Regions from separate parts of the Winslowiella toletana genome, predicted to be linked through region 3. Evidence: predicted binding sites of a transcription regulator. Region 3 holds the regulator's gene; each other region holds the start of a gene.

Region 1 (5,954 bases), 1.6 Mb from region 3:
ACTTCATTTTTAGCTGGTTAAAAATGGAGCTTACAATGCATAACCCCACGCTGTTGCAGTTCTTTCACTGGTATTACCCCGACGGGGGAAAATTGTGGCCTGAAGCAGCTGAGCGTGCGGCATGGCTGGCAGAAATCGGTATTACTTCTGTCTGGCTACCGCCAGCTTATAAAGGGGATTCCGGCGGCTACTCTGTCGGCTACGATACTTACGACCTGTTCGACTTAGGTGAATTTGATACTAAAGGCAGCCGCGCCACTAAATACGGCGATAAAGAACAGTTGCTGGCAGCGGTAGAGGCACTGAAATCACATAATGTTGGCGTACTGCTCGATGTGGTGCTCAACCATAAAATGGGTGCTGATGAAAAAGAGGCGGTGCAGGTTAATCGCGTCAATCCCGATAATCGTGAAGAGATTGACGAAGAGGTGATCGATGCCGAAGCCTGGACGCGCTTTACCTTTCCGGTGCGTGACGGCAAATATTCACAATTCGTCTGGGATTACAAATGCTTTAGCGGCGTTGATCATATTGAAAACCCGGATGAAAATGGCGTGTTCAAAATCGTCAATGACTACACCGGCGAAGGCTGGAATGATCAGGTTGATGACGAGCTGGGCAACTTCGATTATCTGATGGGCGCTAATATCGACTTTCGCAATCATGCGGTAACCGAGGAGCTTAAATACTGGGCGCGCTGGGTGATGAATGAAGTGCATTGCACCGGTTTCCGACTCGATGCGGTTAAACATATTCCCGCATGGTTTTACAAAGAGTGGATCGATCATATTCAGGAAGTCGCTGAGCAGCCAATGTTTATCGTCGCAGAATATTGGTCGCATGAAGTGGATAAGCTGCAGCAATATATTGACCAGGTCGACGGCAAAACCATGCTTTTCGACGCCCCGCTGCATATGAATTTTCATCATGCCTCGCAACAGGGTGCCGATTACGATCTCAGTCAGATATTCAATGACACGCTGGTCGCCACCGATGCTTTCCATGCGGTGACGATTGTCGCCAACCACGATACACAGCCGCTACAGTCGCTGGAAGCGCCGGTTGAGCCGTGGTTCAAACCGCTGGCCTATGCGCTGATTCTGCTGCGTGAACAAGGCGTACCGACTGTCTTCTACCCGGATCTGTTTGGTGCCAGCTATGAGGATGAAGGCGGCGATGGTCAGCAGTATAAAATTGAGATGCCTGCAATCCCTGAACTGGAAGCATTAATCCGCGCCCGTCAGCTGTATGCGCACGGGGTGCAGACCGATTATTTTGATCATGCCAACTGCGTTGCTTTCAGCCGCAGCGGTACGGAAGAACAGCCGGGCTGCGTGGTGATTATGTCCAACGGTGAACAGGGTGAGAAAACCGTAGCGCTGGGAGAGAACTTTGCCCATTCACAGTGGCGTGATTATCTCGGCCATCGTGAAGAGATCGTCAGCTGTGATGACCAGGGTAACGGGCAATTTTTCTGCAACGGCGGTAGCCTGAGCGTCTGGGTCGTGCAGTAACCTTGTACAGCCCGACGCATGGACGCGTCGGGCTGTTAACCGGCTGCGGTATTAGTTTGCCGTTTTCTTCACTTGCATCAGTGCCGGCTCAATATTTTGCAACGACGCAGCAGTCGGATTGCTGGACAGCGCATCAAGTGCCTGCTGACACTCTGCCGTCGGATGATCCATTTTCCGCAGCTTCAGCCCGTCATAGTGCAGGGTTGTACCTTCCAGCTCCAGCGGCATTACCCGTAGCTGTTTATTCACATTCACGTAGTCATCGCCCAACACCGTCAGCTTGCCTGGCTTGGCAATCACGCGCTGCCACTGACGGCAGTCGAGCGTATCGCCTTCAGCGGTAATCAGCAGGCTGGCCACCGCCTGATCGCTAATCAGCCCGCTTTGCGGCCCTACGCTCTGCCAGCTACCTTGCAGCGTGACCGGCGCAGGGGTTTTGACCGCCTGATCGTAATTGGTAATCTGCGTACAGCCGCTTAACGCCACCGCACAAAATACAATCCACTTCTTCATTTATTATCCCTGTCCTCGATGCGTACGCGGGTAAGTTATGATTTTCAGTTAAATACCGCAAGAAACATTCAACAAATTTGCCCGACAGCGGCTTCGGGGAGGCATCGGCGGTTTATCAAGTGTAAACTAGGCGGATTGAATCAAAAGGAAAACTGCCATGAAAACCCCTGAAGAGTACTACACCCTTGCCCGCGCCATGTTTTTACAGGCGCATCCTGATTTCCAGGCCGGGCTGGATAAAATCAGCGAACAGGATGCACGAGCGCTGGGTATGACGCAGGAAAAATTGAAAGAGATTCAGGCCGATCGTATCTATGCCGCTTTTCTTCGTGCCAAAAAACAGGATGCGATGCTGTTTTCAATTCAGCTGGCCGAACCAGATAAAGCCGTAGCGGCCAAGGCGATAGAAAAATACCTGCGTACCCACGCTGAAGCGCTGGGCATGACCTGGGAAGAATTCTGCATAAAGAATGAACTATAAGCATTCAGCCAGTTATAAGAACAGGACTGCCAGAAACATGCATCGCATATACTCCTCCGACCAGGGGGTTTTGTACAATTATAGTTGTACAAGTTAGAGGTTATTGTATAAGTTTAACAGGCGAGTAACATCGCTGATTACCCTTGTAACGAATCGTGCTTTTGCACGGCCTTTGGAAGTGTTACTGGATTTCCACTTCCAGAGGTTCTTTTTTTGCCCTCCCTCCCCCCAATGCAACATTTATAAACATCTGACTCTGCAAGCTTTCCAAATCATGGTCTACGATTAATAGTGTCTCGTATTGAGGACTCAACACACCTAAGGAGAAGCTATGTTTGAACAGGCAAAAGACAAAGTTGATGAAGCAATTGGTGCCGGTCAGGAGCAGTTTGGTAAAGCAGCAGGCTCTTCTGAACATGAATTAAAAGGCAAAGTACGCCAGAAGCTGGCACGTGGTAGCTATGCGGTGGATGACTTTGTTGATACTGTTAAACAACAAACCAAAAGTTCTCCACTGGCTTCACTGGCGGTAGCAGCGGGTATTGGTTTTGTACTTGCTAAAGTGATTGGCCGTAAATAAGCCGATATTGAGCCCGCCGTCGCGGGCTCAATTGCACTGGCTTACTCAGTTACCGTTGATTGTTCATCAACATAGCGCGTTACCGCCAGCAGACGATTAACGTGGATCAGCAACAGATCAACATCGGTCTGTAAAAACTCAACGGAAGTTCCTGCCGCAGTCATAATTGCATTCTGGATGTTCTCGGAGATATTGTTGGAACCCTCCTTTCCTGCAGTCAGCAACAGCGCGGCAATCAGCAGTGACTGTGCCTCAACCTGAGCCGCCAGCTCTTTGGCATCAACGTCCATCTTAGCCATTTTCATTAAAATATCGATGACCAGTTGCTTCATTATTGTTCCTCTGTGTATTCCTGTCATGAAACTATCACCAGACGGATCATCTGGTAAACAACCCGGCTGAAAATATCAGTCAGCGCTCATCGCTTTCACACGCGAGTAGCCGTAGCTGAAAGTCTGGTCGCCCGGACAAACCAGCACCAGCACATCACCCGATTGCGCTTCGCTCAGCATTTCATCCAGTTCAGTATCAAACTCTTTGCTCAGATTTGGCAGTGCCATCAGCATATCGCCCGGATAATCTTCGTTGTCATCCACCGGCATATCTTCAATGCGTGAACCTTTTACTACGTAAATCAGCAGTTGCTTATCATCATGCAGCACTTCTGCTTTTAAGTGTTTACCCGTGGGGTGCTTTGCCATACCTACTCCTGCAAAATTGTTGACTGCTGGCAACGACACAGCGTCTGATAACCCTGGTAAATTACCACCACTGCCGGGGCTTCGAAAAGCCAGCCAGCGCGATAACCGGTAATAATCCACAAAATCGGCTAACAAATCGTCATTCAGCCTGCGACAACCATTGATACTGTATTATTATCCAGTATTATTAGCGAAGCACATTACAATGACAAGGTTTCTCACAGAGAGGTTGACAGCAATGTTCGTCGAGTTGATTTACGATAAGCGCAATGTGGCAGGGCTGAACAATGCCAATGAAATGATTCATGAGGAACTGGAAAAACGCATCCATCGCGCCTTCCCTCATGCACTGGTTAAAGTTAAACCGATGCAGCGTAACGCCATCGAAACCGACGCCAGTAAAAGTGATAAAGCGATTATGGCGCGAATTATTGAAGAGATGTTTGAAGAGGCCGATATGTGGCTGGTGGCAGATTTTTAAATTTTAAGCAGACATATTGATCTTTAACCCTATTATCGCCTGCCGATTAAACAGACAATATAAGGCGGGCTATTGAAAATAATAGAGCGTAAACTGAGCTACCGGTCACAATGAGATCAACAAAATGATGAATCTCGACAGCTTACGCTTTTTTCGTAACCGCACGAAACAAATAACATGCCCATCATGTTCAAATAGCAGCAAACAGCAATCATCCAAAATCGCTAAAAACCAGACGCTGATTTGCGCACACTGCGGCCACTATTTCACTTTAACGCAGCGCGATAAAGAAAAAATATCCTGACTGCGCCGATAAATAACGGCTTAATTCTTTCTCTGATAATTATTTCCAGAACGCCTAATCGTATTTCACTTGCCGTTTAGCTGATACAAAAAAACCCGCACAAGGCGGGTTTTCTTTTACAGGCTCTTAACTGCTCCGGTCGCTGCCATCATCGCTGTCGTAAGAGGCCTGCGGCGTCATCACTTAGCGTGCGATAACGTTGGTCGCTGAAGGACCTTTAGCGCCGTTCTCAACAGAGAACTCTACGCTCTGACCTTCGTCGAGGGTCTTGAAGCTATCGCCCTGGATTGCAGAGAAGTGTACGAATACATCTTTGCTGCCATCGGTAGGAGAAATAAAGCCAAAACCTTTCTCAGCGTTAAACCATTTTACTAAACCAGTCATTTTGTTAGACATAATACTTTCCTCTGAATTTCATAAGCCTTTTTTAATCAGGCGGACAGGATTGCTTTGCAGATAATACTTATGAGCAAGGTAATAAGAAGAATCAGGGAAAGAGATATCTGAGATAACGCTCGAACTGAGAACTGCTTTAATAAAATCGCTTGGCATAAATAGGTCTGTATCACAAACCGATGCGCTATTTACACATGTAACGATTTTTTTAGCAAGCATTATCATCGTTTTATTTTGTCAGCGTAATGTAAATGCGACGGCTTAATTTCATTTGCCGCAAAAAAAAAGACCCGCATAAGCGGGCCCGTTGTAGCAAGTATCAACCTGTCAGGCTTCGTTATCGATGCGATTGGCTTCAATCTCTAAATCCTGAACGGTTTTTTCCAGTGCTTCAAGCACCGCACCCTGTTTAGTCAGCAGGTCATTGATCGCTTCAGCGAACTCTTTGTTCTGATACTCACCTGCGTCAAACGCCAGCCAGTGTGTTGACAAGGTTTCCGTATTGGTCTGCGCATAGTGACGCATCTCTTTCAGCTGTGAAGTCACATCACGTAAATGATCGGTCGGCGTTTTCAGAGTTTCATTATCACTCATGCTGGTTCCCTTTCTGGTTAATTAGCGTAAAAAAATCAAACTACACAGCTAAATGTAGTAGCAAATCACCGTTTCGCCTTAGGAATAATCGGAAGATGTTAGCAGCATGTTTTTCAGGCACAAAAAAAGCTGCCAGCTAAGCTGGCAGCTTTCAGATATTCCTTGGCCTTTCTCCGGCGCTTATCTCCGGCACTCGCGTTATAAGCGGCGTTAGCTCTGTCAAAGGTCAGATACTATTATGCATAACTATTTTTAAACAAACATTACATAGCGCACAGTTTTAGCAGTAATCAGAATGGCTTTAAACTTGCATATTCATCATGCAGCATTCCAAAAAAAAGAATGAGTTAGATATAGCTAAGAGCGAGTAAACGCAGAGCCTTGCCGCAA
Region 2 (5,954 bases), 1.7 Mb from region 3:
TGAAAGAGAAAATCGATGAGGCACTTTGGGATAAGCTCAGCAACCGCCTCGATTTTTGTAACCTCGACGTAAATGAGACTTCACACTTCCCGAAATTGGGCAAGATGCTGGATCAGAAAAAACGCGTGACGATTAACTATTTCGCGATGCCGCCAAGCACCTTTGGCGCCATCTGTAAAGGTCTGGGCCAGGCGAAGCTGAATGCGATGCCGGCACGCGTGGTGATGGAGAAGCCGCTGGGCACCTCACTGGAGACCTCACGCGAAATTAACGACCAGGTTGGCGAGTATTTCGAAGAGAGCCAGGTGTTCCGTATCGACCACTATCTGGGTAAAGAGACGGTACTGAACCTGCTGGCGCTGCGTTTTGCTAACTCGCTGTTTGCCTCCAACTGGGACAACCGCACGATTGACCACGTGCAGATTACCGTTGCAGAAGAAGTAGGTATCGAAGGCCGCTGGGGTTACTTCGACCAGGCGGGTCAGATGCGCGATATGATTCAGAACCACCTGCTGCAGATTCTGACCATGATTGCCATGTCGCCACCGGCAGACCTCTCTGCTGACCGAATCCGCGACGAAAAAGTTAAAGTGCTGCGCTCGCTGCGCCGTATCGACCACACTAACGTGCGTGAAAAAACCGTGCGTGGTCAGTACACCGCTGGTTTTGTGCAGGGCAAAAAAGTGCCGGGCTACCTCGAAGAAGAGGGCGCAAACAAATCCAGCCATACCGAATCTTTTGTCTCGATCCGGGTGGATATTGATGACTGGCGCTGGGCGGGTGTGCCGTTCTACCTGCGTACCGGTAAACGTCTGCCAACCAAATGTTCTGAAGTGGTGGTCTACTTCAAGAACCCGGCGCTGAACCTGTTTAAAGAGTCCTGGCAAGAGCTGCCGCAGAATAAACTGACTATCCGCTTGCAGCCAGATGAAGGCGTGGATATTCAGATTCTGAATAAAGTGCCGGGTCTCGATCATAAACATAACCTGCAAACCACCAAGCTGGATCTAAGCTACTCCGAAACCTTTAACCAGTCGCATCTGGCCGATGCTTATGAGCGTTTGCTGCTGGAAACCATGCGCGGCATCCAGGCGCTGTTTGTGCGCCGCGATGAAGTGGAAGAGGCGTGGAAGTGGGTTGACTCCATCATGGATGCCTGGGCTGCGGATAACGAAGCGCCTAAGCCTTATCAGGCAGGTACCTGGGGCCCCGTCGCCTCCGTAGCGATGATTACCCGTGATGGCCGCTCCTGGAATGAGTTCGAGTAATTAATCGTTAATAATCAAACCCGCTTCGGCGGGTTTTTTTGTCGGTGTTGTCGGGGATTTGAAAAAATGAACCGCAGTTTTAAAAATCACCTGATGGCATGGACGCCGTTCAGCTAAATCATGTATGGTAGATGCGCTATCACTTTCCTGACGCCGGATGCGCGTCACTTTCGCCCGCTGTCGCCACCGGAAAAGGCAGCAGGCTCGACCGGAGAACGACACTGATGAAGAACTGGAAGACGAGCGCTGAACAGATTTTGACAACCGGACCGGTAGTTCCGGTTATCGTCGTCAATAAACTGGAACATGCTGTTCCGATGGCGAAAGCGCTGGTTGCGGGCGGGGTTCGCGTGCTGGAAGTGACGCTGCGCACGCCGGTGGCGATGGACGCGCTGCGTGCGATAATCCAGCAGGTGCCGGAGGCGATTGTCGGCGCAGGTACCGTGCTGAATACTCAGCAGCTGGCGGAAGTGACGGAAGCGGGGGCGCAATTTGTCATCAGTCCCGGACTGACTGAGTCACTGGTTAAAGCGGCGGTTGAAGGCCCGATTCCATTGATTCCGGGTATCAGCACGGTGTCAGAGCTGATGACCGGTCTGGAATACGGGTTGCGCGAGTTCAAATTCTTTCCGGCGGAAGCCAACGGCGGCGTGAAAGCGCTGCAGGCAATTGGCGGTCCATTCCCTCAGGTGCGTTTCTGCCCGACCGGCGGCATTACGCCGAACAACTACCGTGACTATCTGGCGCTGAAAAGCGTGCTCTGTATTGGCGGTTCCTGGCTGGTGCCCGCGGATGCGCTGGAAGCCGGAGATTATCAGCGAATTACCGATCTGGCGCGTGAAGCGGTGGCGGGCGCACGTTAAGCGCTGAAAGTGCAGGGGCGTTTTAACTACGCCCCTGCAATGTTAGCCGCTGACTTTCACGCCCGCTGCGCAGGCAATCGCGCGCTCGACGGCTTGATCAATATTGTCTCCGGTTGCCAGCGCAACGCCTAAGCGGCGCTGACCGCGAATCTCCGGCTTACCAAACAGACGCAGCTGCAGACCAGCACCCAGCACTGCCGGCACGCCGCTAAACTGCAGGTTATCGCTGTCCAACTGCGGCAAAATTACCGCTGAGGCCGCCGCGCCATACTGGCGGATTCCGCCAACCGGTAAGCCGAGGAAAGCGCGCACGTGCAGCGCGAACTCAGACAGATCCTGTGAAATCAGCGTTACCATACCGGTATCATGCGGACGCGGTGACACTTCGCTGAACACCACCTCGTCGCCACAGACAAACAGTTCGACGCCAAACAGTCCATGACCTCCTAAGGCGCTGACCACTTTCTCCGCAATCTCTTCGGCGCGCTTAAGCGCCAGCTCGCTCATCTGCTGCGGCTGCCAGGATTCACGATAATCGCCATCCTGCTGGCGATGACCAATTGGTGCGCAGAAGTGGATGCCGTCGACGGCACTGATGGTCAACAGAGTAATTTCGAAATCGAAATTCACCACGCCTTCAACGATCACCCGGCCTGCTCCGGCGCGGCCACCTTGCTGCGCGTAGTCCCATGCCTGATCGAGCTGTGAAGCTGTACGGATAAAGCTCTGGCCTTTGCCGGATGAGCTCATCACCGGCTTAATGATGCACGGGAAGCCAATTTCCTCGGTGGCTTGCAGGAAAGCGGTTTTGCTGTCGGCAAAGCGGTAGCTGGAGGTTGGCAGCGCCAGCTCCTCAGCGGCCAGACGACGGATACCTTCGCGATTCATCGTCAGGCGGGCGGCACGGGCAGTCGGTACTACGCGCTGACCCTGTTTTTCCAGCTCGATCAGCATATCGGTGGCAATGGCCTCGATTTCCGGCACGATATAATCAGGACGCTCTTTCGCAACCAGTGCCTTCAGCGCTTCGCCATCCAGCATGTTGATCACATGGCTGCGATGAGCCACATGCATCGCGGGTGCATCGGCATAGCGATCTACAGCAATTACTTCAACGCCTAAACGCTGACATTCGATCGCCACTTCTTTACCCAGTTCACCTGAACCTAAAAGCATCACGCGAGTTGCGGCAGGGCGCAGCGCGGTTCCAAGAGTCGACATAATACCTACCTGAAGAGATGAAAAAATCGCGCGCAGTATAAACGAAAACGATTGCGTGCACATCTGCTTCGCCGGCTTGATCGCAAAAAAAGCTGCTGCTATACTGGATATAAATACAGTTAAATGGGCGAAAATCATGGCTATCGAAGTAAAATATGTCGTTGTCAGAAAAGGTGAGGAAAAGATGACGTTTGCCAGTAAAAAAGAAGCGGATGCTTATGACAAAATGCTTGATATGGCAGAAGTTTTCACTGACTGGCTGATGACAAGCGGTATTGAGCTGGATGAAGCGCAGCAAGAAGCGCTGGGCATGCATCTGGCAGAAAATAAAGATGCGGTAAACCACATCCTGCGCACCAGTAAATTGCCAAAAAGCAGCGCCGCCGTCGCGTCTGATGACGAGGCAGAGCAGGGTAAAAGTAAGCCGGTGCGTGCGGTAAAAGTGGCGTAATCGTCGGGTCGCATTCAGGCGATCCGATGTTTTCCCGACTTTTCTTCTGCTTACGCTTCTTGACGCATGTTGTTCTACTCTGAAGTTCATCGGTTCTTTTAAAGGAAATAAGATGAATAACTGGCTACAACAAATTCAGTCGGTACTGGGTAACAGCAAAAGCGGCAGTAAAAGCGGCGGCGAAGGGCTGAGTAAAATGCTGGCGCCAGGTGCGCTCGGCGGTCTTGCGGGGTTGCTGATCGCCAACAAGTCGTCGCGTAGCCTGCTGACCAAATACGGTAAAAACGCGTTGATTATCGGCGGTGGCGCGGCGGTAGGTGCCGTGTTATGGAACAAATACAAACAGCGCGTCAGTGAAACCCACCGCGATGAACCACAATTCGGCCAGAGTGAAACGCCGGTTGATTCCCGTGCGGCACGCTTAATCACAGCGCTGGTGTTTGCCGCGAAAAGTGACGGGCATATCGATGCGCAGGAACGTCAGTCAATTGAACAAAATGTGCATCAGTTAGGCATTGGTTCGCAGGGCGAAAAGCTTATCCAACAAGCTATCGAGCAACCACTCGACCCGCAACTGCTGGCTCATGACATCCGCAATGAAGAAGAAGCGCTGGAACTTTACTTCCTGAGTAATGCGGTAATTGATGTTGACCATTTTATGGAGCGCAGCTATTTGCAGGCGCTGGGCGACGCGCTGAAAATCCCGCAAGATGTCCGGGATGGCATTGAAAACGATATCCGCGAAGAGAAGAATAAACTCACTGCCTGATTGTCAGGCCGGACAAGTCCGGCCGCTAATCTGGCCTGTTCTCACTCTCTGGCAGGCGCATATGCAGTAAAGGATAGGGTTTTCCCTGAGCATCCAGTGCTGAGCGTCCGGTTATCTCAAATCCCATACTCAGATAAAATCCGGTCGCCTGCGGGTTCTGTTGGTTAACGTCCAGCTCGCGGGCGGCTAGCTGGCCAACAGCAAAATTGACCAGCTGCCTGCCGATGCCCTGACCACGTAGATCGGGATCAATAAACAGCATTTCAATCCGCTGTTCCACTACGCCAATAAATCCACCCGGCCGCCGGTTGTTATCCAGCCACACATAGGTGTTAACGTTGGGAAGATACTCATTTTCAACGCAAATCTTCAGGCGTGCGATCTCCTGTACAGAGAGAAAGTCATGGGTTGCGCTCACTGAGCGCTGCCAGAGTTCGGTCAGTACTGTGTATTCAGAGGGGTAAGCCGGGCGAATCATGGGGATTTCCTTATTACTTGCTTGTTTAATTTACCTTTACCGCTTGGCAATCACAACGCCAGATGCCACCCTTAGCTCAACTGACTCAAGGGTGTAAACGGATTATGACTGCTCCAACCGCAAAGAAAATTCCTCACGTAATGACTCTGCATGGCGAAACGCGCCAGGATGACTATTACTGGCTGCGCGACGATCGGCGCGCAGATCCGGCGGTGCTCGAATATTTGCGGGAGGAAAACGACTATAGTCAGCGTGTAATGTCCTCGCAACAAGCGTTGCAGGAACAGGTGCTGAAGGAAATGATCGATCGCATTCCGCAGCAGGACCATTCCGTGCCCTACGTGAAAAATGGCTATCGTTATCAGCGTCGCTATGAATCCGGCAATGAATATCCGATTTATACGCGCCAGCTTGCCGAAACCACCACGCCAGAACAGTGGGATACGCTGCTGGATGCCAACCAGCGCGCAACACACAGCGAGTTCTATACCACGGGGGCACTGGATATCAGCCCCAATAATCAGATTATGGCGCTGGCGGAAGATTTTCTGTCTCGTCGTCAGTATGGCATTCGCTTTTGTAATCTCACCCGCGATAGCTGGTATCCGGAAGTATTGCAAAATGTCTCATCCAGCTTTGCCTGGGCGAATGACTCCCGAACTTTCTATTACGTGCTGAAAGATGAAACCACGCTACTGCCGTGGCAGGTGTGGCGTCATACCCTCGGCGAGCCGCAGAGTGCTGACCAGTTGGTGTATGAAGAGCTGGATGACACCTTCTACGTTAGCGTGCATAAAACGACGTCAGAGCAGTTTATTGTTATTGCGCTGAACAGCAGTACCACCAGTGAAATCCTGCTGCTCGATGCCGACGATGCCGAAGCCAAACCGCAGATATTCTGCCC
Region 3 (5,954 bases):
CCCACCACGCCGGCAATGGAGAGGTGATTGCCTCCGAGATCGTTACGCTCAACTTTAGCGCCTATGTACAGGCCACGCCTGAAGCTCTGGCTGACAAAAGCGTGCAGCCAGGTGATTACAGCGCGATCGCTACTTTTGAAATTAACTATCAGTAATGTCAAACAGATAAAGGAATAAGAAATGCTGCGTTTTAAAATAAAAATTGGCACGCTACTGGCTGCCTGCATTCTGCCGCTGACCGCCCAGGCGGATACCAGTATGGTTTTCACCGGTAATCTTGTCGTTCCACTGTGTACCGTGAACAACAACACTCAGGTGACGGTGCCGTTCGGCGACGTGGAGATCCAGACGCTGACCGCGGTAAACACCCCTTACGACCTGCAAGAGATAACGATCCCCGTCAACTGCCCCTACACTCTCGGTGCGCCGAGGCTGACAGTGACTTCATCGACGGTCCACGATGCGGCCCAGGGCGTACTACAGACCTCGAAATATAGCGAAGGGTTGGTTGTCTATTTACGTCAGAAAAATGGCACTACTGCCCTGCCGCTGGGGACAGAAACCGATGTTACCTCATCCGTTACCGGTAGTGGCACCGCCCGGACCCTGGCCCTGACGGCCGGTATCGGACGCATTAAAGATCTTGATGCGCTGACGCCTGGAGAGTTTACCGCCAGCTCAACACTACAGGTACGCTATCAGTAATATCCGGCCAGAAGAGCAATAAAGGATGGCCAGCACCATTGTAAAGCTGCATTGATCCGGACTCAGGCAGCTTCCGCTGAGCTGGCCTGACAATATGAACAGGCGAAGACCTTTTCAGATGCATAGCAACGTTAAAACAGCACAGACGGATCTACTAAGAGGCGTAAAAATTATGTCGCTAAAATTAATGAAAATAACAGCAGTAATTTCTTACTCGATGCTGTTTCTGTCTGGCAGAACACTTGCAGAAGATATCCCTATCAGTATTACAGGAGAGGTCTATATTCCTGCCTGTCAGGTTAATGGCGGAGAAACGATCGAAGTAAAGTTTGGAGATATATCCGTAACGGACGTGGCCAACCCAAAAAATTATCAAAAAATTAGTGTGCCAATTACTTGTGATTATCCTCAGGGAACAGCTTACGTGAAGGTGACAGGGACTCAACTGGGCGCGAATACAAACGTACTGGCAACGAATGTCAGCAATTTTGGCATTGCTCTTTATCAGGGAGAGGGAACGTCCACTAAATTAACCCTTGGAGGGGGGACAATCTATGGGTCAGTATCCATTGGTTATCCAATCACTAATGGGCTTTCAGGAAAAGAATCAGGCGTTTTCGTTTTCACAGCAGTGCCATTTAAAAATGGTACCGGTCAGTTGGAGACAAAGGCATTTTCGGCCTCTGCAAGTATGAGCATAAGTTACTTTTAGTTATAACCGCCACAGGCGTCTCAGCACGTCACGATTGTAAATGCCAGGCCAGATTTGTGTGAAGAAAATTATGAATCATTGCGGATATATCTCAATGCGTTCGAGAAATAGCAGTTACGCACTAAAAATACAGCATCAGCAATGCTGATTTTTTAATGTGTAACTCTGAAAATAATATTTAAAAGGAGTTGAAAAGGTGAATGTAGTTAATTACTTTTTATCTTTTATTTTTCTTTGCTGTAGTATACCTGCCTTTGCCTATGACCCTTGCCGTGATTTGCAAATATTGTGGCAAATGGATGATAACTCACAGGCAATCCCTCCAATAACCGTCAGTAATGGTAGTACAGCGGATTACTTTGATATCACTTTACCCGGGTTACCGTCCACCGCACCAGGAAGCGTATCATGGATTCAACGTTATAATGTTCCCTTTGGCACGAATAATATTGCAAGTGGAAACGGCAGCAAGAACCTGGCGACATGGATAGCATTACCCGCTGGAGGGGGCGATATCTCTCTGGGTGACGGATTGACGGGCCGTATAGAAATTATTTCCGGAAACTATCTTGTGCGCGGAATATATTCAGGTTTTCAGACCTATTCTGGTCCGTACAAATTTCCTAATTGGGTGGGAAATTTTCCGAGCAGTCTTAATGTCGGATCCCGTTATCCGCTGGTCGAAAACTCTTTTACTGAGACAAAACTGCGCGTTTATATCACCAAAGGGAGCGCTTTTTCCGGCACATACAACGTGAGAATTCCAATAAAGATCGGAGCTGAAGAGTGGTATAAGGGAGAAAAATACTGTTCTGGTGGGGGTGGGGTTGAGCTGGCAGTGGCATCTATGCAAAATCGATTTGCTCCAGTGCAGGTTAATGTGATGGCCAGCTGTTCTTTGACCGGAGGCAGTAATATTGCCATTAATCATGGAAAAATAACTACCGCACAGGCTCGTAGCGGACACTCTTCAAGTACTAATTTTGGGATTAATTGCGGGAGCCCGTCTAACGTGCAGTTAACCTTTGAGGGGGTTCAGCCTGTCTCCGGAGAGGCCAGAAATGTGACGAAGTGTGGTAATAATGGAAAATGTACATTGACGGTTGATGATAATGCCAGTTTTGTTGGTGTTGTCGATGGCAGTAAAAATTTTAAGATAAGCTCCGTCTATCAGACCGTTGGATCCAGCACCCCTGACTCAGGCGCTTTCTCGGGTAATGCAATATTGAGAGTTCTGATGCAATAAAATAGACAATGTAAGTCACGGCGCGTGCCTGCGGAGGATAACAGCACGCGCTAAAGGAAGTAGAAGGTTACAGCCAGTTGCCGTTGCGAATCACACCGACCGCCAGACCTTCAATCGTCAGGGTTTGCTGACGAAGATCGACCACAATTGGCTGAAAATCACTGTTTTCAGGCAGTAACTGAACCACATTACCTTGTTTCTTCAGTCGTTTGACGGTGACTTCATCGTCAATACGCGCTACGACAACCTGTCCATTACGCACGTCCTGAGTCTTATGCACTGCCAGCAGATCGCCATCCATAATACCGATGTCTTTCATCGACATGCCGCTGACGCGCAACAAGAAGTCTGCATTAGGTTTAAACAGATTGGCGTCGACCTGAAAATGGCCTTCAATATGCTGTTCTGCCAGCAATGGTTCACCCGCTGCGACGCGACCGATCAGCGGCAGGCCGCTCTCATCTTCCATCATCAGACGAATGCCGCGCGAAGCGCCGGAAACGATCTCAATCACACCCTTACGCGCCAGGGCTTTCAGATGCTCTTCCGCGGCGTTGGGGGAACGGAAACCTAATTGCGAGGCAATTTCGGCGCGTGTAGGAGGCATACCCGTCTGATTAATATGGTCACGAATCAGATCATAGACCTGCTGCTGCCTTGCCGTTAATGCTTTCATTCCGCCCCCTGGTTGTTTATACAGTCGCTGTGAGTATATACAGGTATTCGCTGCTTTGAAACCTAAAGCTGCGTAAAAAACGACTGCTTGTCAATTTCTGCCTGGTCAGGCGAAATGTGCCCATAACAGCATTATCCAGACAAATACCGCTAACAGAATGGTGAGTAACACCGCCGCAGACCCCATATCCTTGGCGCGTCCGGAAAGCTCATGCATTTCACTGCCGATCCGATCCACCACCGCTTCTATCGCGCTGTTAAGGATTTCTACGATAATCACCAGCAGTACTGAGCCGATTAGCAGTACACGAGTGATGGCATCCACATCAAGCCAGCAGGCAATAACGATCGCCACCACTGCTGCGATCAACTCCTCGCGAAATGCGGCTTCATGCTGCCAGGCGGCACGCAAACCTTTCCATGAATAACCTGCTGCTTTCACAATTCGCGCAAGGCCGGTTACATTATTTGTCATAATCAGGGAACCCTTTGAGATGTTTAACGTCCACCAGAGGGTGGCGCACGTATTGCAACACAACAGATCTTAATAGCGCTTTCTGGTATGCTTGCCGCGCTTTGCTAACAAGAGGCTTCATGTTGTCTATGTCAGGTTGGCGTAATTTCTATTACAAGTTACTAAACTTACCCCTCTCATTTTTGGTGAGAAGTAAGGCTATTCCGGCCGATCCGGTAGCTGAACTCGGGCTCGATAGTTCGCGCCCCATTATGTATGTATTGCCTTATGATTCAAAGGCGGATCTCCTTGCATTGCGATCGCAATGTCGTAAACGCGACTTGCCCGATCCGTTGGAGCCGCTGGAAATCGATGGCACGGTTTTGCCACGCCACGTGTTTATCCACGATGGACCGCGCGTGTTCCCCTACTTCGTTCCCAATCTGGAGTCGGTAAAGCTGTTTCACGAATATCTGGATCTACACCGCAGTAATCCCGATCTTGACGTGCAGATGGTGCCGATTTCCGTCATGTTTGGCCGTGCACCGGGTCGCGAAGTTCAGGGTGAACAGACGCCACATCTGCGCGTGCTGAACGGCATTCAGAAGTTTTTTGCCGTTCTCTGGTTAGGACGCGACAGCTTCGTGCGTTTCTCTCCTACCGTGTCACTGCGCCGTATGGCGACTGAACACGGCACCGATCAAACTATCGCCCAGAAGCTGGCCCGCGTTGCGCGTATGCATTTCGCTCGTCAGCGTCTGGCGGCGATCGGCCCGCGTTTGCCGGTGCGTCAGGAGCTGTTTGGTCGGCTGCTGCAATCCAAAGCCATCGCTAAAGCGGTCGAAGATGAAGCACGCAGCAAAAAAATCTCCCATGAGAAGGCACAGCAAAACGCAGTTGAGCTGATGGAAGAGATCGCCGCTGACTTCTCTTACGAAGCGATTCGTCTTACCGACCGCGTGATGAGCTGGACGTGGAGCAAGCTTTATCAGGGCATTAACGTCAACGGTGGCGAACGTGTTCGTCAGCTGGCGCAGGATGGCCATGAAATCGTTTATGTTCCCTGCCATCGCAGTCATATGGACTACCTGCTGCTGTCGTATGTGCTGTATCACCAGGGCTTGGTGCCGCCGCACATTGCTGCCGGTATTAATCTGAATTTCTGGCCTGCGGGCCCGATCTTCCGTCGTCTGGGTGCGTTCTTTATCCGCCGTACTTTTAAAGGCAATAAACTGTACGCCACGGTGTTCCGCGAATATCTCGGTGAGCTGTTTACCCGCGGCTATTCGGTGGAATACTTCGTCGAAGGGGGGCGTTCGCGCACCGGGCGTCTGCTCGATCCGAAAACCGGTACCTTGTCGATGACCATTCAGGCGATGCTGCGCGGCGGTAACCGCCCTATCACGCTGGTGCCAATCTACATTGGCTATGAACACGTGATGGAAGTAGGCACTTACGCCAAAGAGTTGCGCGGTGCTACCAAAGAGAAAGAAGGCTTTATGCAGATGGTGCGCGGTTTACGCAAACTGCGCAATCTCGGCCAGGGCTATGTTAACTTTGGTGAACCGCTGCCGTTGATTAACTATCTGAATAAGCATGTGCCTGAATGGCGTGATTCTATCGATCCGATTGAAGCTCAGCGCCCGGCCTGGCTGACACCGGCGGTAAATGATATCGCTCAGCGCGTGATGGTGCGGATTAATAACGCCGGCGCGGCCAACGCCATGAACCTTTGTGTCACCGCGCTGCTGGCTTCTCGTCAACGTTCATTAACGCGCGAACAGTTGACCGAGCAGCTCGACTGCTACATCCAGCTGCTGCGTAATGTGCCTTATTCGCCTGACGCTACCGTACCGGATATGACGGCGGAAGCGCTGCTGAACAGCGCGCTGGGAATGAATAAATTTGAAACCGAGCAGGACAATATCGGTGACATCATTATTCTGCCGCGTGAGCAAGCGGTGCTGATGACTTACTATCGCAACAATATCCATCATATGCTGGTGTTACCGGCGTTGATTGCCGCCATTGTGCAGCAACATCGCGAAATTTCGCGCGCGGAGCTGTTGCGTCAGGTCAGCGTTATTTATCCGATGCTGAAAAGTGAGCTGTTCCTGCGCTGGAATAAAGAGGAGCTGCCACAGGTACTGGATGAGATGATC
Region 4 (5,954 bases), 2.2 Mb from region 3:
TTTATTATCGGGCTGGCGCTGTCGGCCTGCGGCTTTATCCTGCTGGGGGCGCTGGGTCAACGCTATGCGACCATCGCCTTCGGTGCGCTGCTGATCGCTATCTATACCATGCTGGGAATTGGCCTGTTCCCTCAGTGGTATCAGCAGCCGATGCTGCTGTTGGTTGGGGCGGTCTGGTACAATCTGCTAACGCTGACCGGACATCTGCTGTTTCCCATCCGGCCGCTGCAGGAAAACCTGGCGCGCAGCTTCAGCCAGCTGGCACATTATCTTGAAGCCAAGGCAAACCTGTTTGATCCTGATATTGAAGAGAACGACGATGCGCCGCTGATTGAAGTGGCGATGGCCAACAGTCAGCTGGTGGCGGTGCTTAATCAGACCAAAAGTTCGATTCAGACGCGTTTGCGTGGCGATCGAGGCCAGCGCAGCACCCGCCGCACGCTGCATTACTATTTTGTTGCGCAGGATATTCACGAGCGCGCCAGCTCTTCACACGTGCAATATCATCAGTTACGTAAAGAGTATCGCTACAGCGAGATCCTGTTTCGTTTTCAGCGGCTGCTGAACATGCAGGCAAAGGCATGCCAGCAACTGGCGCATTCTATTCTGATGCGTGAATCCTATCAGCATAATAGCCGTTTCGAATCCGCTTTTGTTCATCTGCAAGCCGCGCTGGATCGGCTGCGCGCCGCTCAACCGGAATCCGGCACCACTAAAGCGATGCACTATCTGCTGCATAACTTAAAGGCCATCGATGCACAGCTGGCGACGATTGAGTCAGAGCAGGCACTGGAGCTGGCTCACGCCACGCATGATAATAATCTGTCGAGTGAAGGACTAACCGGCTGGAGCGATATTCGCCTGCGTATCAGCCGCCATCTGACGCCTGAATCGGCGTTGTTTCGGCATGCGGTCAGAATGTCGCTGGTGCTTTGTGTTGGCTATGCCTTTATCCAGATAACCGGGCTGCAGCATGGTTACTGGATACTGTTAACCAGTCTGTTTGTCTGCCAGCCTAACTACAACGCCACCCGACGACGCCTGGCATTACGTATATTTGGTACGCTGGCCGGGATTGCCGTCGGCCTGCCAATGCTGTGGCTGGTTCCTTCAACAGACGGACAGCTGATGCTGATAGTGCTGACCGGCGTGCTGTTTTTTGCCTTTCGTAATATCCGTTATGCCCATGCCACACTGTTTATCACCCTGCTGGTGCTGCTGTGCTTTAACCTGCTCGGTGAAGGCTTTGAAGTGGCGGTACCCCGCATTGTCGATACCTTACTCGGTTGTGGTATTGCCTGGCTGGCGGTGAGCTATATGTGGCCTGACTGGAAATTTCGTCGTTTACCCGCGGTAACCGATCGCACTCTGAATGCCAACTGCCGCTATCTCGACGCGATTTTAGTGCAGTATCATCAGGGCAAAGATAATCGCCTTGATTACCGTATTGCACGCCGTGACGCACATAACAGTGATGCTGAACTGGCCTCCGTGGTCTCCAATATGTCAACGGAGTCGAACCGCAATCCGGCACTGCTGGAGGCGGCATTTCGCCTGCTCTATCTCAATCACTCGTTTCTCAGCTATATTTCTGCACTGGGCGCGCATCGGGAAAAAATTACCCGTTCCGCTATGCTGCAGCTGCTGGATGATGCCGTCTGCTATGCAGAAGGCGTAATGCAGGTCGATACGGTTGACGAGCAGCAGGCCAGAGAGATGCTGGAGAATCTGAGCAAAAGAATGGCAGAAATTAAGCCTGCGCCTGAAACCAAAGAGCCACTGGTTCTACAACAACTGGGTTTACTGGTGGCTCTTTTACCGGAGATCGCTGCATTGAAAAAGCAGATCTCTCACTCGCTCTAGCCTTACTTTTCAGCCTGAGAACAAAGACTCAGGCAATCGAACCAGTCACGAAGCTCTTGCGTGACGGCATCAGACAGCGCTGCCTGATGCCGTCCTGATATTGCCCCCTCCAGCGCGAACAAAATACTTAAACCGATATTTTTATGCGCCGCTTTCAGTTTTAACCAGCACTGCTTCGATCCCTCTGCCCGCAGGCTTTGCACCGAGCAAATGCCCACTTCACGCAGCATCATCTCCAGCCGTAGCCCCATATTCGGCAGATCTTTTACCCGTGGATTAGCCATCTTATCGAGACATTGTTGCTGTGCCCGCCTCAGAGACCATCGTGAAAGTGCCAACAGCGTTTCGGGTTGTTCCCACATCGCATCATCGACGCGAAAATAGTTCAGTGCCACTGGCATTCCACGCTTCTGAAACACCAGCGGCGGCATACGGCCTGCTCCGATATAGGGCTGTATCTGCTCACAAGCGCGCAGATACAGCTCCCCTTCCGCCACCACGGCGAAGACAATTTTCTCTACCGCGAGGCTGTATCCGCCGAATTGCGTACGCGTATCAATTTTGCCCAGTGAGGAAAGATAACGTTTGGACTGCTCAATCCTTTGTTTAGAGTTATTCATGCAAATCTCCTTTAGCATGCGGGTGAGAATGCAAAAAAACGTTCTTTTACATGAAATTAGAAAATATTCAATTCGCGTAACAGGTTCAATCATTAAATCCATTTGCATCTCGTTTTCATTTTAATCTGCGAGATGTTTTCAGAAATTGAGGTTGATCTTTATCCACAAGCTAGTTACTGTATATCCATACAGTAACACTGCGAGCGAACAAAATATGCGTACTCATCTGCTGAAAACTCAATCTGCTAATGCTGTGATTCATCCTTCCCGTCACACGCCCTCTGTGCCGTCGGTTTCAGGTGGATGTATCAGTGAACTGACTTACAGTGAAGATCAACCAGGCATGACGCAAATGCTGTTATTACCGCTGCTTCAGCAGCTGGGAACGCAATCTCGCTGGCAGTTGTGGCTGACGCCGCCACAAAAATTAAGCCGTCGCTGGTTGCTGCAGTCGGGTTTACCACTGGATAAAGTGATGCAGATTCCACAGGCCGGACAAATCAGCACCGTAGACGCGATGATTAAAGCGTTGCAGACGGGAAATTACAGCGTTGTGTTGGGGTGGTTACCGGAAGATATCGACAGCGACGATCGTCGTCGGCTGGATGAAGCAGCAGCAATTGGCCAGGCTTTGGGTCTGATTATGCGACCTCAGTTTTGCGTTTCGTCCTCCGCCAGACCAGAAAGTGGGCTAAAAATTCACTCTACTTTGTATCATTAAGTAAAAATAAGATTTATCCCAGGATTTTTTTACAATTACTTCTTCATAACACACTGATTCTGCTCTGGCGCGGCTGCGCAAAGGTTTAGCCGCAAAAAGTTCCCAGATTTAATGCATAAAATAGCCCTTAAAATGTTAAATTTTATGTATGAAACACTGTTTTTTTACTGCGCGCCATCACATCCTACTTGTAAGTTTGCTGGTACGTTGTAGACTTTATCTCGCCAGGGTGCTCAATAACCTCCGTTTTTCGGTAGAGTAATAATCGAGCTTGATAACCCGGCGAAGGATTAAACCAAGGGCTTAATTTAAAGCTCATTGCCTATTTGGATGATAACGAGGCGCAAAAATGAAAAAGACAGCTATCGCAATTGCAGTGGCACTGGCTGGCTTCGCTACCGTAGCGCAGGCCGCTCCGAAAGATGACACCTGGTACACCGGTGCTAAACTGGGCTGGTCTCAGTACCACGACAAAGGTTACTACGGTAACGGTTATGTAGATAACGATGGTCCATCTCATGAAAACCAGCTTGGCGCTGGTGCATTCGTGGGTTATCAGGCTAATCCATATCTGGGCTTCGAGCTGGGCTATGACTGGCTGGGCCGCATGCCTAACAAAGGCGACAAAGTAAACGGCGCTTTCAAGGCTCAGGGCGTTCAGCTGGCAGCTAAGTTAAGCTACCCAATTGCTGACGATCTGGACATCTACACCCGTCTGGGTGGTATGGTTTGGCGTGCTGATTCTACTCAGAACAACAACGGCGTTCGCATCAGCGATCACGACACCGGCGTTTCCCCGCTGGCAGCTGTTGGTGTTGAGTATGCGCTGACCAAAAACTGGGCTACCCGTCTGGACTACCAGTGGGTTAACAACATCGGTGACGCAAGCACCGTTGGCGCGCGTCCAGACAACTCCATGCTGAGCGTGGGTGTTTCTTACCGTTTCGGTCAGGACGATGTTGCTGCACCAGCACCAGCACCAGCTCCAGCACCAGCTCCGGTTGTAGAAACCAAGCGTTTCACCCTGAAGTCTGACGTTCTGTTCACCTTCAACAAATCTACTCTGAAGCCAGAAGGTCAGCAGGCTCTGGATCAGCTGTACACCCAGCTGAGCTCTATGGATCCTAAAGACGGTTCCGTACTGGTTCTGGGTTACACCGACCGCATCGGTTCTGAGCAGTACAACCAGAAGCTGTCTGAGAAACGTGCTCAGTCCGTGGTTGATTACCTGGTCTCTAAAGGTATCCCGGCTGACAAAATCTCTGCACGTGGCGAGGGTAAATCTAACCCAGTTACTGGCAACACCTGTGACAGCGTGAAAGGCCGTAATGCCCTGATCGACTGCCTGGCGCCAGACCGTCGTGTAGAAATCGAAGTTAAAGGCATCAAAGACGTTGTAACTCAGCCACAGGCTTAAGTTATCTTCGTGATTAAAAACCCCGCCAAGGCGGGGTTTTTTATTTTCTGTCGAAGCTGAAAAAAATGAGGCTTACTCTTCCGGTTTACCCAGCATATCTTTCAGTCCCTGCTTCAATGAGGTCATCTGATCGGCGTATTTCTCTTTACGCTCGGCATCTTCGATCAGCTGAACAATGGTTTCTGACAGCGTGCAGTGACGCCGCTGTGCCAGTCCCGCCAACCGCTGCCAGACCAGATATTCCAGATCGATCGACTTTTTACGGGTATGTTGATGCTCGGCATTAAAGTGGCGTTTGCGTCGCGCACGGATCGTCTGCTTCATACGATTATCCAGCGCCGGATTGATATGTAACTCAATCCACTTCAGTACTTCCACCGGCCGGTTTTCCATCGCCAGTAACGCGTCCACCGCTTCTTGCGCCGCGCTAATTTCGATATAACGCGTGATCAACTCCCCCTCCCGGTGTTTCTTTACCAGGTAAGTCCATTTCCATCCGCTTTCAAGGTTTTCGAGTTGCTGATATTTCATCGGGATCTCATCGTGACCACGTAACAAGTTAAGAATAACAGCTTTTTTCCGCATTGCGGCAGAGAAAACCATACGATTGAACAGGGTGAGGTTTCTCGCAGGGGCAAAATGCATCTCTTCTGTGCTTAACCGGCTGAAATCTTGTATAATCGCGCTTTTCCTCAATTCAGATAAAATCGATAACTTTGACCAGTAACCGACTAGAATGGCGCGCCCTACAGCCCGATACAGACAGCTACCAGCCTCTTTTTTCCCAGGCATTTGATGACGATACTGACAGCCTGTCTGCGGTACAGCCTCGTCTAATCAATGCGTTAGGTTTACTGCAGCAGTCTTCGGCAGCCTTCCCGTTGATGCTGGTGAAATGTGCGGAAAATCCAGACTACTTACCGTTACTGACCTCGGCATTGCAAAGCCTGACGGATGACGAGCAGCAGGTTTTCGGTGGCGTGTATCAGGTCAATGAACAAAAGATCAGCTGGCAGGCCGCCCGCATTGCGGACGACCGCTTTGCCACCTGTGGCGAAATCAGCTATGCCGACTGGATTGAGCCAGAACAGCTCTTCGGTTGCGTACGCATTCATCATAACAGCATTACGTTAGAGCCAGGACTGCTACACCGCGTTAACGGCGGCACGCTGGTGCTGTCGCTGCGCAGCCTGCTGGCTCAACCGCTAATGTGGCTACGGCTGAAGCAAATTATTACGCGTCAGCGCTTTGACTGGTTATCACCTGATGACACTCGTCCACTGCCGGTCTCCATTCCTTCCATGCCAATGCAGTTCAGGCTGGTACTGAGTGG

Evidence for each region. Region 3 encodes LexA, which represses DNA repair genes until DNA is damaged. Its sites were predicted from a motif close to TNCTGTATGTACATACAGNA; they were not measured.
Region 1: the regulator LexA is predicted to act here: its motif matches at 3,954-3,973, upstream of RIN69_RS13690 (DinI-like family protein).
Region 2: the regulator LexA is predicted to act here: its motif matches at 3,454-3,473, upstream of RIN69_RS13240 (YebG family protein).
Region 4: the regulator LexA is predicted to act here: its motif matches at 2,658-2,677, upstream of sulA (SOS-induced cell division inhibitor SulA).

Annotation. Positions count from the first base shown of each region.
Region 1 covers NZ_CP134152.1:2,930,180-2,936,133, forward strand. Annotated here, with positions in the region: gene amyA (alpha-amylase) at 36-1,514, shown strand; gene yedD (lipoprotein YedD) at 1,566-2,027, opposite strand; gene RIN69_RS13670 (DUF6388 family protein) at 2,185-2,508, shown strand; gene RIN69_RS13675 (CsbD family protein) at 2,840-3,088, shown strand; gene iraP (anti-adapter protein IraP) at 3,130-3,420, opposite strand; gene RIN69_RS13685 (hypothetical protein) at 3,496-3,789, opposite strand; gene RIN69_RS13690 (DinI-like family protein) at 4,028-4,270, shown strand; gene RIN69_RS22920 (YnfU family zinc-binding protein) at 4,398-4,574, shown strand; gene cspE (transcription antiterminator/RNA stability regulator CspE) at 4,758-4,970, opposite strand; gene RIN69_RS13700 (hypothetical protein) at 5,298-5,564, opposite strand.
Region 2 covers NZ_CP134152.1:2,835,740-2,841,693, reverse strand. Annotated here, with positions in the region: gene zwf (glucose-6-phosphate dehydrogenase) at 1-1,268, shown strand, start outside; gene RIN69_RS13250 (bifunctional 4-hydroxy-2-oxoglutarate aldolase/2-dehydro-3-deoxy-phosphogluconate aldolase) at 1,493-2,131, shown strand; gene purT (formate-dependent phosphoribosylglycinamide formyltransferase) at 2,174-3,352, opposite strand; gene RIN69_RS13240 (YebG family protein) at 3,489-3,803, shown strand; gene RIN69_RS13235 (tellurite resistance TerB family protein) at 3,916-4,572, shown strand; gene RIN69_RS13230 (acetyltransferase) at 4,598-5,050, opposite strand; gene RIN69_RS13225 (prolyl oligopeptidase family serine peptidase) at 5,155-5,954, shown strand, end outside.
Region 3 covers NZ_CP134152.1:4,550,733-4,556,686, forward strand. Annotated here, with positions in the region: gene RIN69_RS20690 (fimbrial protein) at 1-155, shown strand, start outside; gene RIN69_RS20695 (fimbrial protein) at 181-705, shown strand; gene RIN69_RS20700 (fimbrial protein) at 878-1,417, shown strand; gene RIN69_RS20705 (hypothetical protein) at 1,614-2,663, shown strand; gene lexA (transcriptional repressor LexA) at 2,731-3,339, opposite strand; gene RIN69_RS20715 (diacylglycerol kinase) at 3,445-3,813, opposite strand; gene plsB (glycerol-3-phosphate 1-O-acyltransferase PlsB) at 3,942-5,954, shown strand, end outside.
Region 4 covers NZ_CP134152.1:1,806,308-1,812,261, reverse strand. Annotated here, with positions in the region: gene yccS (YccS family putative transporter) at 1-1,863, shown strand, start outside; gene RIN69_RS08470 (TfoX/Sxy family DNA transformation protein) at 1,866-2,483, opposite strand; gene sulA (SOS-induced cell division inhibitor SulA) at 2,698-3,204, shown strand; gene ompA (porin OmpA) at 3,554-4,621, shown strand; gene matP (macrodomain Ter protein MatP) at 4,694-5,152, opposite strand; gene RIN69_RS08450 (Lon protease family protein) at 5,338-5,954, shown strand, end outside.